One region of the Weissella sagaensis genome, then DNA from elsewhere that is predicted to be linked to it. Evidence: predicted binding sites of a transcription regulator. Region 1 holds the regulator's gene; the other holds the start of a gene.
What was found. Region 1 encodes HrcA, which represses chaperone genes, less so after heat shock. Its sites were predicted from a motif close to TTAGCACTCNNNNNNNNNGAGTGCTAA; they were not measured.
Positions count from the first base shown of each region.

Region 2: a site for HrcA is predicted at 5,549-5,575, ahead of G7Y65_RS00535 (ATP-dependent Clp protease ATP-binding subunit). Genes of this name have one in related genera too.

Region 1 is NZ_BLKA01000002.1:100,755-108,417, reverse strand. Features, by position in the region: gene G7Y65_RS03125 (hypothetical protein) at 1-10, opposite strand, end outside; gene G7Y65_RS03120 (hypothetical protein) at 26-301, opposite strand; gene G7Y65_RS03115 (DnaJ C-terminal domain-containing protein) at 381-1,301, opposite strand; gene dnaK (molecular chaperone DnaK) at 1,411-3,243, opposite strand; gene grpE (nucleotide exchange factor GrpE) at 3,309-3,854, opposite strand; gene hrcA (heat-inducible transcriptional repressor HrcA) at 3,870-4,895, opposite strand; gene G7Y65_RS03095 (CAP domain-containing protein) at 5,122-6,171, opposite strand; gene G7Y65_RS03090 (SGNH/GDSL hydrolase family protein) at 6,256-7,041, opposite strand; gene G7Y65_RS03085 (glycosyltransferase family 2 protein) at 7,387-7,663, opposite strand, start outside.
Region 2 is NZ_BLKA01000001.1:104,995-112,657, forward strand. Features, by position in the region: gene radA (DNA repair protein RadA) at 1-30, opposite strand, end outside; gene G7Y65_RS00515 (dCTP deaminase/dUTPase family protein) at 44-586, opposite strand; gene G7Y65_RS00520 (GNAT family N-acetyltransferase) at 688-966, opposite strand; gene G7Y65_RS00525 (NlpC/P60 family protein) at 1,023-1,565, opposite strand; gene G7Y65_RS00530 (LysM peptidoglycan-binding domain-containing protein) at 1,638-3,074, opposite strand; gene G7Y65_RS00535 (ATP-dependent Clp protease ATP-binding subunit) at 3,366-5,447, opposite strand; gene G7Y65_RS00540 (zinc-binding alcohol dehydrogenase family protein) at 5,662-6,669, opposite strand; gene budA (acetolactate decarboxylase) at 6,786-7,502, opposite strand; gene alsS (acetolactate synthase AlsS) at 7,560-7,663, opposite strand, start outside.

The DNA of each region.
Region 1 (7,663 bases):
GTCTATGCATATTACCCTTCCTTAATTAGGCTAACACAATAATGTTGTCTATAATACGATAACCGTATATTTTATGTAATAATTGTTCGCTATCACGAATCATTATCTCCAAATCATTTTCATCATACTTTTGTAAATCATGAATCGTTGTGCTTTGATTTGGCGCTAACGTTAAAATTAATTTTTTATCTTCTTTACCCATAATTTCAACAAACACATACTCTGATGAAAATAATTGTGTTGCCAACGGACGTTCTAATGGCATACCAAGTAAAGAAATTTTTAAATCTCCTAAGCGCATTTAGTAACCTCCGTTTTCTTTATCAATTATGCCATACAAAAAAGCAAGTAACCTTAAACAAAGTCACTTGCTTGTATTTTTAGCCGAAAAATCCTTTTTTATGTTCACCAGTCATTGCTTCTTTAAAAGCTTCAAGTGCTTTCTTCTGTTCCTTATTCAATTTCTTTGGAACATCTACATACAATGTCACAATGTGATCACCGTTGTTACCACTACGCATATGTGGTGCACCTTTACCACGTAGACGGAAATTAGTCTCAGTTGCTGTACCAGAAGGCACCTTTAATTTAACATCACCATGCACTGTTTTAACTGAAATTTCGCCACCTAATGCAGCTGTTGTAAAGTCAATTGGCATACGTGAATAAATCGTTGTCCCTTCACGTTCAAAATCATCCTTTGACGGTGAAACACGGAATACAACAAACAGATCACCATATGGACCACCATTAAAGCCGGCTTCACCTTGACCAGTCAAACGCATTTGTTGACCATTTTCAACACCAGCTGGAACAGTAACCTTTAGTTCTTTGCTTTCTTGTTTACCGTCATTTGTTGCACGTGTATACGAAATTGTTGCATCTTTACCAAAAACAGCCTCTTCAAAGGTTAGATTCATTCTGTATTGCAAATCTTGTCCCTTGCGTGGACGGTTAGGATCTTGGAATCCACCACCAAACATTTGACTAAAGATATCACCAAGGTCAGAAAAGTCGCCATATTGGGCGTTACCGCCACCAAAACCACCAAAGCCACCGAAACCACCTTGACCACCAGGTTGGCCATCTGTTGCACCATATTGGTCATACATTGCACGCTTTTGTTCATCACCTAATGTTTCATAGGCTTCTTGTATTTCTTTATATTTTTCTTCAGCACCTGCCTCATGATTAAGATCTGGGTGATACTTTTTTGATAATTTACGGTAAGCCTTCTTAATTTCATCTTGTGAGGCATTTTTATCAATACCTAAACGCTCATATAATTCAGTATTATTCATGAGGCAAATCCTCCTAAAAATTTTAATATGTATCGTGATTGCGAGCTGCTATTCTCACAATCACGTACGGTCTGTAACGTAGGGGTGTTCAGATCGTTAAATCATTTGATTATTTCTTATCGTCATCTGATACGTCTTCAAAGTCACCGTCAACAGTATTGTCATCTGATTGACCTTCTTGTGCGGCACCTTCTTGACCTTCAGCTGGTTGTGCTTGTTGATACAACTTAACAGCTAATTCTTGAGAAACCTTTTCCAAAGCTTCCTTCTTGGCCTTCATATCTTCTAAGTTATCAGCTTCCTTCGCTGCTTTCAAGTCTGCAACGCCATCTTCTACTGGTTTCTTATCATCTTCAGGCAACTTGTCGCCAACTTCTTCCAAAGTCTTTTCTGATTGGAAAATCAATTGGTCAACTTCGTTACGTAAGTCAGCTTCTTCCTTACGTGACTTATCAGCTTCTTCGTTAGCCTTTGCATCATTCATCATACGTTCAATTTCTTCATCTGACAATGATCCTGAGCTTTGGATGGTAATCTTTTGCTCTTTATTTGTTCCCAAATCCTTAGCAGATACAGAAACAATACCATTACGATCGATGTCAAACTTAACTTCAATTTGAGGTACACCACGTGGTGCAGCTGGAATATCTGCTAATTGGAAACGACCCAATGTCTTGTTATCGGCAGCCATTGAACGCTCACCTTGCAAAACATGGATATCAACAGCTGGTTGGTTATCAGCAGCGGTTGAGAAAGTTTGTGACTTTGATGTTGGAATAGTCGTGTTACGATCAATCAACTTTGTAAAGACACCACCCATTGTTTCAATTCCCAATGACAATGGTGTAACATCAAGCAAAACCACATCCTTAACATCACCAGTGATAACACCACCTTGAACAGCAGCACCAAGAGCTACGGCTTCGTCAGGGTTAATTGAGTGATCAGGTTCCTTACCTGTCAAGTTCTTAACAGATTCTTGAACAGCAGGAATACGAGTTGAACCACCGTTTAAGATAACCTTGTCAATTTCATCAATTGATAGACCGGCATCCTTCAAAGCGCTACGAACAGGTGCTTCAGCACGCTTTACCAAATCAGCCGTTAATTGATTAAATTGTGCACGAGACAAAGTTGTTTGCAAGTGCAATGGACCTTCGTTAGTTGCTGTAATAAATGGTAGGTCGATTTGAGCTTCAGTAGCTGATGACAATGTCTTCTTAGCTGTTTCGGCTGCATCCTTCAAACGTTGCAAAGCAAGCTTATCATTCTTTAAGTCAACACCGTGTTCTTTCTTAAAGCCATCAGCTAACCAGTCGATAACCTTTTGGTCAAAGTCGTCACCACCAAGGTGAGTGTCACCATTTGTTGACAATACTTCGAACACACCATCACCCAATTCAAGGACAGAAACATCAAATGTTCCACCACCCAAATCGTAAACCAAAATCTTTTGGTCTTGGTCTAATTTATCTAAACCATATGCTAATGAAGAAGCAGTTGGCTCGTTAACAATACGCTCAACTTCTAATCCAGCAATCTTACCAGCATCCTTAGTTGCTTGACGTTGTGCGTCATTAAAGTAAGCTGGTACAGTAATAACAGCTTTATCAACTGTTTCACCTAAGTAATCTTCAGCATACTTTTTGATGTATTGTAAAATCATAGCTGAAATTTCTTGTGGTGTATAGTCCTTACCATCAACAGTTACTTTGTAACCAGGCTCACCCATGTGTGACTTGATTGACAAGATTGTATCAGGGTTAGTAATTGCTTGACGCTTTGCTGTGTCTCCAACTTGCGTCTCACCGTTCTTAAATGAAACAGCTGATGGTGTCGTACGACCACCATTAGGATTAGTAATAATCTTTGGTGCGCCACCTTCCATAACGGCAACAGCTGAATTTGTAGTTCCTAAGTCAATTCCAATGATCTTTGACATAATAATTTACCTCTTATTGATCAGATTTTTTTATTTGTTAAATACTAATATTAATGAATAACTGCTTAATTATAAACAGATACCATCGCTGGTCGAACAACACGATCAGCTAAAACGTAACCCTTTTGAAGAACCGTTGCAATGGTATCCGCTGGATGATCATCATCTGCAGGTACTGATTGAATTGCTTGGTGGAAGTTAGGATCAAATGCTTCACCAGCCTCACCGACTGCTCTCACATCATGTTCTTCAAGTGCTGAAATTAGCGTTTTATACACCATTTCAACACCCGTCTTAATTTGTTGCGCTGAATCATCATCAGCTTCAACTTGCAAAGCACGCTCTAGATTATCTACAGCCGGTAAAATTGATTGCGCTAATTTTTGATTAGCAAATTTAACAGCTTGAGATTGCTCTTTTGCATATCGTGCTTGCATGTTTTGCATTTCTGCATGAGCACGCAAGTACTTATCTTCTGCTTCAGAAACTTTGGCTTCTAACTCAGAAATTTGATCTACTGTAGAAGTTGTTTCTTCATTATCAGTGTCAACATTGATTTGTTCACCGGTAACTTCGATTTCTTCTTCAGGAGTCTGCTTTTCCTTTGACATGTCAACACCTCTTTTCTAACGATAATATTCTAGTAACTGTTGCGTTAAAGCACTCCGGAACGCATCAACCAAGCTTATCATGTCAGCGTACCGCATAGATGTTGGACCTAATATAGCTATTGCCCCAACGCCGTACTGTGCAACACGATATGTGGCTGATACTAAACTATATGGTGATAACAAACTGTTACCATTTTCATCACCAATTTGTACCATCACTCCGTCATTTGCCGTTCCAACAACTCGTCGCATATCTCTAGCTGAATCAAGCAATTGATATAATTGTTTGATATCTTGCAAACTAGAATCAGTCGTGAAGTCAAGAACATTTAAATAACCGCCAATGAACACTTTATCATGAATAGAACGTGCCAAGACATCACCGAATAATTGCAAAAATGCAACTGGTGTTCGGATTGTACGTTCCATCTGCCAAGGCAAGTCACCAGTTAGGGTTCGTAAAACTTCAATAATGGGTTGGTTCACTAATGTCTTATTAATGTAATCAACCATATCATCAAGATTTTTTACGGACATACCTTCTGGTAAACGAAAACTTTGACTCGTAACTTGTCCATCATTCGTAACAATAATCGCCATAATTTGTTGGCCGTTAATTGGTACGAGACGAAAACCTGATAAGCGAATATCTGCTGATTCAGGTTTTAGAGCAACAACCGTATAACCTGTTAGGCTTGCTAATTCATTTACCATTGTTTGCATCAAATCATCAATTTCTTGAAAATTACGATTAAACACATGTTCTAAAGATTCCTGAACAACTTTTGATAAATGTTGCTGACGCATTAATTCGTCAACATAATAACGATAGCCTCGCTGTGAAGGGACGCGACCAGATGAAGTGTGCTCTTTTTGTAGCAAGCCCAATTCCTCTAATAGTGCCATTTCATTACGCACAGTTGCTGAACTTACTGCTAAATCTAATTCACTTAATAAAGTTTTAGATCCAACAGCTCTGCCGGTTTTTGCGTAATCACGAATTATGGTGGCTAATATTAGCCGCTGTCTTTCCGTTAACATACGCGTCACCTCCTTAGCACTCTCAACTACTTCGTGCTAACAGTTATTATAGTACACGCCTTATATCTAAATGTCAACACTTTTAGCACTCTTTATTGTAAAGTGCTAATTTATTTCTAAAAATGCTGTTATAGCTAGCTTTTTAAACAATGTAACCAATTAAAAATCCGTAAATTGATTACAAATCATCGAATTCACGGATTTTTCCATATTTACTTAGATACTTTTAACGAGACTCACCTACGATAACATTTCCTGCATATCCAAAACCGACCTTTGTTACATTCTTATTTAACACCCAGTTATAATGTCCCCTCGTACCAACGGGCAACATATTTATTTCATTAAACCAAGCATTAATAACAGGATAACCTTTTGACCACCCTATACCGATTACTTCACCAGCTGTCCGCCAGTGATCCGATGGAATCCCACGTGAATTTGTATAGTTAGCCCTTGTTGTTGCTAGGTTAGCTAATTCATTATCCCAGATAAGTGGCTTGCAGCCATTAGCTGTTCGTATTTTATTCAACTCTCGAAGTGTTACGTCATTTTCTTCTTGCTTATGGCCAACACCTTCATTATTAAAAGACCACTTATTGCCATTAATCATAACTGTTTGGTTTGTTATTTTTAAATACGTTATTGGATCAAAGTAATAATAGTTTTCTTGCCAACGTTGCAACCCACTCTGTACAACACCATTATTATCAACAAGATACCACTTACCCCATTGAGATAATACATAATCCCGCTTATTTAATAATTGACTTGTATTTAAATCAAAATAGTAATATTTACCTTCTATTTTATGAATACCTGTTAATAAAACACCATCATGATTTGCATAATATTTTCCTCCATTAATTTTTAACCACTGATTTTTACGAAGATAATGTGTATTATCTTCACCAAAATAATACTTGTTTCCTGAAATATGTTGTAACGATGAAACAGCTTTGCCATCGTTATTAAAATAGTATGTGTTACCCCATTGGTTTTTAAACACATTATCTTGCCGTAAGCCAGTATTACTATCAAAATAATAATATTGCCCATACCATCGTTGAATTCCAGTTTGTTTTTGTCCATTTTTAAATAGATACCAATTATGACCATCATTTAGATAGCCATTACCTAACATCCCATTTTGATAAAAGCGATGATTAATGTATTCATTCTTATTTTGGGCATTCACACACTTATCATTAGTTACCGTAACTCCCATAGAAATTGCGATAAACATCACACTTGCAATATAATAGCCTTTTTTCATCAAAATTCTCCTTATAACTTTGTCTTTCTTAACAACGTATATAAGGACGTTCAAAATAATTTTTTGTCTATTAAATTATTATCTCTATTTTTTTATAGCTTTTGTTTTCGGGTCAAAATAATACCATACACCATCAATTAGCTGCCAATCTACAAGTAGTATATTGTTATGAACATATTGTCTATCACCTAGTTCATTCGTTTGCCACCCGTTAGATAGAAAGAGTGTACTATTCTTATCATCAATATTTTGTGTCATATTACGATTATGAACAATGAAATTTGATATTGCATATCTCATTTGTTGATAAACATCTGTTTTTGGATGAACACCATCGTTTAAAGAATATTGACTATAAGCAAAAGGTGACTGTTGCCAATTAATAATCGGAATGCCAAAACTATTAAACGTTACTTTCAATGCGTCCTGCAAATCTTTAAGCGTATAATCACTGGCTTTTTTTTGCAGATAAGAATCAAACGGGACACTCCCCATAATTTTTAAATTAGGATTTGCCTGTTTTAATCGATAAATATTTGATTGTAACCTTTGTTGAACATAACCAATATTATTATCACTATAATTCAAATCATTCACACCGAGTGCAATTAGCAAATAATCTGCACTTTTAAATTCTACATCATTAATAATGTTAGTGACATTATTTGTTAAATCGACTGGTTTAGTTGCGCGATTACCACTTATCTGTGCACCAGAAAAAGAATAACAATCATTTAGTGAATTAGGTTGCAACAGTCGCCTTACAATATTGGGACATGAGTTACTAACAACCCGATTACCATTCCAACCGATCATTAAAGAATCACCAATTATCCAAATATTTTTATCTTTAAAATAGGCTAGTTCCACTAAATTGGAACAATTTTTATTACCTTCGTTTATTTCCAAACCTTTTTTATAATTAGCATTAACAAGTCGTCCTTCGTAAGCTCTGACTACTTCACTTTCTAAATTAAAAACAAAAAAACAGCTAAGAGAGTCAACAGAAGCCTTATTATTAACATGCTTACCACCTCATTTAATTTATTGTCTCATCATACTACGAAACAAATTACGTAGAAAAAATAAAATTAAACAACCAATAAAAAATTAGTTTTTTGGGCAATTACACTAATCAAAAAAAGATAGACCAGCGACTGCTGATCTATCTAATCGGTTTAATTTTTTATTATTCATCATGATATTTTCGTGATACTAATTAACATCATGCTTCTCGTTAGGAAATTCAATAGTCGGATTGAACTCCTTACCTGCAGCAATACCATCACGCATAATTTTTAAACGTGCATCTTTATCGGGTAAATTACTTTTCTTTAAACGCATATAATCCCACTTAATTTTCGCCTCACCACGAACTCGTCGATAAAAATTACGCTTTTGCATCGTATAAACACGATTACGATACATATTAAAGTAACGTGACACACGTTCCGGAATATCATTGGTAATATCATCTTCTGTATTAGAACGC
Region 2 (7,663 bases), on a different contig from region 1:
ACAAACAAATTGGGTTTTTGTTTTTGCCATAATTCACCTCCTTCTATTTAATACCAGAACTACCAAACCCACCTTGACGTGTTTGCTTTACTTGCTGTTGATCATTGTCCGTTACTAAGAATGGCATAAATATTCCCTGACCAATCCGTTCACCTTTTTTAATTGTGATATCTTTAAGCCCCCAATTAATCATTTGAATAAAGATTTCTCCTTCATTTTTGGGATTATCGACATAATCTGCATCAATAATACCAACACCATTTGGCAAAATTAATCCCCGCTTTAACGGGTTTGATGAACGATTAGCAATCAACAAATACTCATTTTCACCCATATATGCCTTAATACCGGTTGGTACAAGTAATGGTTTTAAAACCTGGTTTGCTTTTTCATCATCAACTGTTGTTATTGTTTCATTATGCCTAATTTGCCATAAAATTTTCAAAAAGGGCAACCGCCAAATTGATGGCAAAACAAAATTTTCAGCAGCCTGAAAATCATATCCAGCTGCTCGTTGCGTTGCGCGCACCGGTAAATTCAAATTATCATGTTCATACTTTTTTACGACCGAAAATCCTCGTTGCATATTATACTATTCCTCTCAACTATGTTCTCACAGATAAGTATATCTTAAATTTATGAAAATTAAAAAGCACTCGTCAAAATAACGTGTGCTTTCAAATAAACTTAATCTTTATAAGCTAATTTTTGATATTCTTCGTGTCTAAAAAAAGCTTGGCGTGCATAAGTGCAAACCGGCTTTAACTGCACATCAGCTTCTTTTGCACGATTAACAACTTCGGCTAATAGTTGACCAGCAATCCCTTGCCCACGCAAACTAGGATCAACATAGGTATGATCAATTGACCATACCTTTCCTCCTAAAATAGCTGGGAATAATATCTCAGCATCGACAATACCATCTGTTTCATGAAACAGGCGACCGGGTTCATACGTAAAATTCATATTAAGCCTCCTCTTACTTATTATAACTAATATTTCATGTTAATTGCTGAGAATAACTATCGAATAGCACCAACAAAATCCGGTAACCACTTTCGTGAAATATACTTTATAACAACTTTTTCAGATAACATATCAACAGTAATGTACTTACCACCACCAATATAAATACCAGCTGTAGTTGGTAGAGCTGCAGTCCCCCAGACTAGTAAGTCACCCGGTTGTGTTTCATTAATAGGCAATTGCGCCACTGCTTTCATCTGATTACTGATTTCATTTGGAAAGCCAATTCCTTCTACGCGATTAAAAATATATTGAATTAAGCCAGCTGTGTCAAAGCCACTTTCCAGACTATTACCTTCTTTTTGATAAGGCACACCCAAAACATCATTAACCACCGATCTTAAGGGAACACACAAACTTTCCATAATCATCTGCAACATCGTTCTTTGTATACGTGCCCCCGTCATTTTACGAGCAAATGTTGAAGCAGTAATTTCAACTGGCTTATCTGCTAAGGGTGGTTCGAATAATATCTCAGCATCAATAACTTCATAATCATTAAAATGAATCACTCGTCCTGGTTCTATTTTAAAAGGCATTGTTTTATTCTCCTTAATTAAAGATATAAAAAAAGACTCGAAAGCGAGTCTCCTTAAATAATAGCTTTTTTATTATTGGTGAATGTAACCTGAAACTGATGAAGTAGAAATTGTACGAGTATTGTACAATTTACCTGCATAATTTGATTCTGAAATAGTAATAGTACCATCACCATTTACAGAATCTACAACAGCAACGTGACCATAACCACTAGCACCACCAACACCTGGTGCAAAGTATGCTACGGCACCAACTGAGGCAGTACCATTTACAGTGTGACCAGCGGCTGCTGCTGATGCTGGCCATGCTGAAGCATTACCCCAGTAGTTACCAACCCAGCCCAAATCACCCTTAACAAACCATGTGCATTGTCCATATGGATATGTGTTTCCAGCTGTATTTGTTGATGCAACTGATGTAGGCTTTGCAGTCGTAGTAGCTGCAACTTGTTGTGGTTGTGCAGCGGCTTGTGATGCTGCAGCTGCTGATTCTGCGGCTGCCTTTGCATTTGCTGCTGATGTTGCTGCTGATTGTTGTGCAGCGGCTGACTCTGCAGCTGCCTTTGCATTTGCTGCTGACGTTGCTGCTGATTGTTGTGCAGCGGCTGACTCTGCAGCTGCCTTTGCATTTGCTGCTGACGTTGCTGCTGATTGTTGTGCAGCAGCTGATTCTGCGGCTGCCTTTGCATTTGCTGCTGACGTTGCTGCTGATTGTTGTGCAGCAGCTGATTCTGCGGCTGCCTTTGCATTTGCTGCTGACGTTGCTGCTGATTCTGCAGCGGCTGACTCTGCTACTGTCTTAGCATTTGCAGCTGATGTTGCTGCTGACTGTGCGGCGGCTGACTCTGCAGCTACCTTCGCATTTGCTGCTGACGTTGCTGCTGATTGTTGTGCAGCGGCTGACTCTGCAGCTACCTTCGCATTTGCTGCTGATGTTGCTGCTGATTGTTGTGCAGCGGCTGACTCTGCAGCTGCCTTTGCATTTGCAGCTGATGTTGCTGCTGATTGTTGTACAGTTGCCTTAACGTTTACTTCTGATACAGCTTGTGATGCTGCTGGTTTAACAGCAACAGCTGACTTTGAGAAGTTAATTTGATCACCAACATAGATAACTGATGATGCTTGTAAATCAGGGTTAGCGTTTAGTAGTTCAGACAAAGTCATACCATTTGCATTAGCAATTGCCCACAATGAATCTCCTGCTTTAACAGTATATGAACCATTGTTTGAAACTGACTTAGTTGCTGTTTCTTTTGCTGGTGCAGCTGATTGTGCTGATGATGAACCGGGCAATTCAACCTTTTGACCAACATGAATCAAATTAGCATCAGCGATTTTGTTAGCTGATACTAAATCATCAACTGATACATTATTGGCTGCTGCCAAAGCATATAGAGTGTCTCCAGATTTAACGGTAATAGAATCAGCAGAAGCTACGACTGAGCTTCCTGCCAATGCTGCTGCCGCCCCAGCAGTTGCTAATAGCGTGTTTTTTACAGATGCGTGCATATTTAGTACTCCTTAGTCCTTAAAAATTAGTTACTTAAACTTATATTAAATAAGAAACACCTAAATTGATATTTCTTAAGATTTTCTTGATTTTTACTACATGCTACATTGTACGTTAGAGACTTTTCAAAAGAGTTCAAATAACATTTCATTTGTGTTACATTCCATAATTGTTTTTTTGGGTTCGTTCGTATTTTTTTATTTATTAACCATTAATTCAGCTATAAATTCAATCATAAGCATACAAAAAAGCGACGGTATAGACCGCCGCTTCATTTAATATTTATATTTTTAATTCATATTTTTGTCTGAATCACGTTGTGCTGTTATCACAATTTGGCCATCGTCCATCTTTGCCAACAAATTTTTAACTTCTGGATTATCAAGATAAAAATCAGCTATTTGATCTTCTAAATGCTCTTGAATAACGCGACGCAATGGTCGTGCACCCATTTCTGGATTATAACCTAAGTTAACAAGCTCTTGCTTAACATCATCCGTCATCGCAAGATGTAGCCCCTTCTCAGAAATTGCCTCATTCATTTCAGTAATCATCAAATCAACAATATGCAACAAGTTTTGCTTTGACAAAGCGTTAAACTCAATAATACCATCGAAACGGTTCAAAAATTCTGGCTTAAAGTATGGTGCTAATCGTTCAAGTAACTTATTCGTCGTTGGTTCATTATCTTGATCAAAGCCAACCTTTGTTCCTTTAACACCAGTTCCAGCATTTGAAGTCATAATGATGATTGTATCCTTAAATGAAACGACATGACCTTGCGCATCGGTTAAACGACCATCATCTAGTATCTGTAAGAACATATTCATAACATCTGGATGTGCCTTTTCAACCTCATCTAGTAAAATTAATGAGTAAGGATGGCGGCGGACAGCCTCAGTCAATTGACCAGCTTCTTCATAACCAACATAACCAGCTGGTGCACCAATTAACTTTGAAACAGAATGCTTCTCCATATACTCTGACATATCGAATCGAATCATACTATCTGTGGTACCAAACAATTCCTTAGCAAGCTGCTTAGCTGTCTCTGTCTTTCCTACACCTGTTGGACCAACAAACAAAAAGCTACCAATTGGTCGACCTGTTTTATTAAATCCAACCCGATTACGACGAATTGCTCGCGCAATCTTTTGAGTTGCCTCATCTTGACCAATAACATGTGCAACTAGATTATCACCTAAATGACGTAATTGATCTTGCTCAGACGCTGCTAATTCACCAACTGGAATGCCTGTCTTTTCCTCAACAATCTTTTGAATATCCGCAACTGTCACTGTTTGAGCGGCTTCATTTTGCGGTGCTTGTTGTTTAACAGCTTCTAATTGTAATTCTAAATTATTAATTTGATCACGTAAATGACTAGCCTTTTCATAATCTTCACGTTCAATTGCCGATTGCTTTTGTGCTTCAGTTGAATGGATCTTATTTTCTAATTCCTTAGGATCCGCAATCTTTACTGATAGATTTTTCTTTGAACCAGCTTCATCAATCAAATCAATTGCCTTATCGGGTAAGAAACGATCAGCAATATAACGATTTGATAGGTTAACAGCTGCAGCTAACGCATCATCAGCGTACTTTACCTTATGGTATGCCTCATAACGTGATCGAATTCCTTGGATAATTTGTAAGGCTTCTTCGGTAGTTGGTTCATCAACTTGAACCGTTTGGAAACGACGTGCAATCGCAGCATCTTTTTCAATTTGGCGGTATTCATTCAACGTTGTCGCACCAATTAATTGGAACTCACCACGAGCTAAAGCCGGCTTTAGAATATTACCAGCATCCATAGATCCTTCACCAGCTGTTCCAGCACCCATAATCTCATGAATTTCATCAATGAACAAAATAACATCATCACGCTTTGAAACTTCATCCATCAACTTTTGCATCCGCTCTTCAAATTGACCACGAACCCCTGTACCTTGTACCAAGGATACAACGTCCAACCGAATAACTTCTTTACCCTGCAACTTTCCTGGCACCTTGGCGTTGACAATTGCTTGCGCTAAACCTTCAACAACAGCTGTTTTACCAACACCAGCTTCACCAATTAAAACAGGATTATTCTTAGTACGACGGTTTAAAACCTCAATAACACGCGCAATCTCATCATCACGTCCAATGACTGGATCAAACTTACCTTGTCGTGCTAACTCAGTTAGATTAATACCGTATTGATCTAGTAAACCATTACCCTGACCATTATCATTGCCTCCCCCGCGACTCATTTGTGGACGTTGTCCTTGCTGAGCACGTTGCGCCTGTTGTGCACGTGCCACGCCTTCATTATTCATCATACGAAAAATATCATCAAAACTTGAAAAACCAAATGGATCTTGTACCATAATACGGCCTCCTTATATTCTTTTTTATATTCATTACTCCCAATACAAATCAACTGCCAAATTCTCTTTGACCTTTGTTGACCTTATCTACATTTTCTATATTAGCACTCTATGTTCGAGAGTGCAAATAAAATATTTATTTTTTCAAAACTAAAAAAAGATTGGTTCATCATTGCTCTGATAAACCAATCTTTTTAATTACTTTTGTGCAACATTAATATTTAATAACTAGCTTACCTAGCATGTTTCCTGGTGCAACTTCTTTTTGAGCATTTATAATTGTCTGAGCAGATAGCCCATCCAATGTCTGCGTTACCGTTGATTTAACGAAGCCATCATCAACCAGTTTTGATAATAAAGCTAATGCTGCACCCTGACTAGCGATATTTTGTCCAGCATTCGTCTTAGCAAACATAAATTCCCAATCAAGTGATGCTGCTTTATTTTTAATCAACCCGACAGGTAACGGATTCATTGATTGTACAATAGCACCTATATGGCCAAACGTCCCCACCAAATCTGCCACTTTCTCAAAATGTTGATCCAACGAGTGTAATACTGCAATATAAGGTATTTCATGGTAGCCTAGCTTTTTAACTGCTTGCACGTAATCTTCTCGGTGGTTAACTACTTCATCAGCTCCCATTTCTTTAACCCATGCAATTGTTTCGCCACGTGATGCAGTTGCAATAACTGTCATCCCTAACCATTTTGCTAACTGAATCATGATTGAGCCCACACCCCCGGCACCATTAATAATTAACAAAGTTTTGCCATGCGCACTATCAGCCGTCATCTGGATACCAAACTTATCAGCTAACATTTCATACGCTGTTAAAAACGTAAGTGGTAATGCAGCTGCTTCAATATCTGACAACGTTGTTGGCGCCTTAGCAATCAACCCCTCATGAACCGCCTCAAATTCTGCATTTGAACCTGTGCGACCTAATTCACCAGCAAAAAATATGCGATCACCAATTTGATAATTAACAACAGCACTTCCAACACCAACAATTTTACCGACCGCATCAAAACCTAGAACACGTTCTTGTTTTGCAGCCTGTGCTCCCTCTAATTGTTTAATATCTACTGGATTCATAGCAGTTGCCGCCACTTTAACCAACACATCATGATCAGTCAAATCAGGTTGTGCAATGTCTTTATCAATTAACGGTGTTTGCTCATCAGCAGTTGTCACAACTGCTTTCATTAATTTTCCCATTTCTTATCCCTCTATTATATTAATTACGCAAAATTACTCATTAGATATATCATACTATGGTAGTAAAAAAATAGCGATTACAACCCATTAAATCATTGTAATCGCTATTTTTAAAATTAATCTTGTGAACCTTCAGCTGCTGCAACACCTTCTTTTAGGCCATCCATATCAACATGGTGCTCACGGAATTCTTTATCATGAATTGGTAAATGTAATTCATAATTATCAAAAATAGTTAAGTCCCCTGTTAATTCATTGGCATCAAAGCCCAATACATGACCACCAAAAGTACGATCATCACTCAAAAAGTGAACGTGCCAACCGGCAGCAACTGTTCCTTGATACAATTCTGGTGAATAGTAACCAATCAACACACCATCAACATCATCTTTTTCAAATTCACGTTGTGTATGTGTGATTTCTGATAATGAAGGAAATGGACGCTCAGACTTAGGCGCTGAACGAACTTTCATGTGATTAAAACTACCACGCAAAACTACACCTGAAAAAGTATTTTCTAATTGACGATCACTAATTAGAGAAACCATTTCTTTCATATTACCAGCACTAAAAGAAACCTTTTGTTTTTCATCACTAGTATGATGAACAGTTGCAAATGGTACTGTCTTCTCCATATCTGTTACATGATGAATTTGACCTTCGCCATCCATATAGTAGACTTCACCATCTACCATAATCATTTCACCATCTAAACCATCAAACGTTCCAATACCAGCATCCCCATGTTGCTTTAATTCAGCTAAGGTTGCCGAACCGCCTAAAACTTTTCCCATCAAAGCGGCTAAGGTACTGTGTTGATATACTGTTGCCATATTTATACACTCCTTTAATTTGATAAAAAGCGCCCAGAAACCTGGACGCTTTTCTATTTATTCTGCATCAATCAATTGAGACATCAATTCATAGTTGTGTGAGTAATCTACTGGGATTTCGACAACAACTGGACCTTCAGTTGCAAATGCTTCATCCAAGA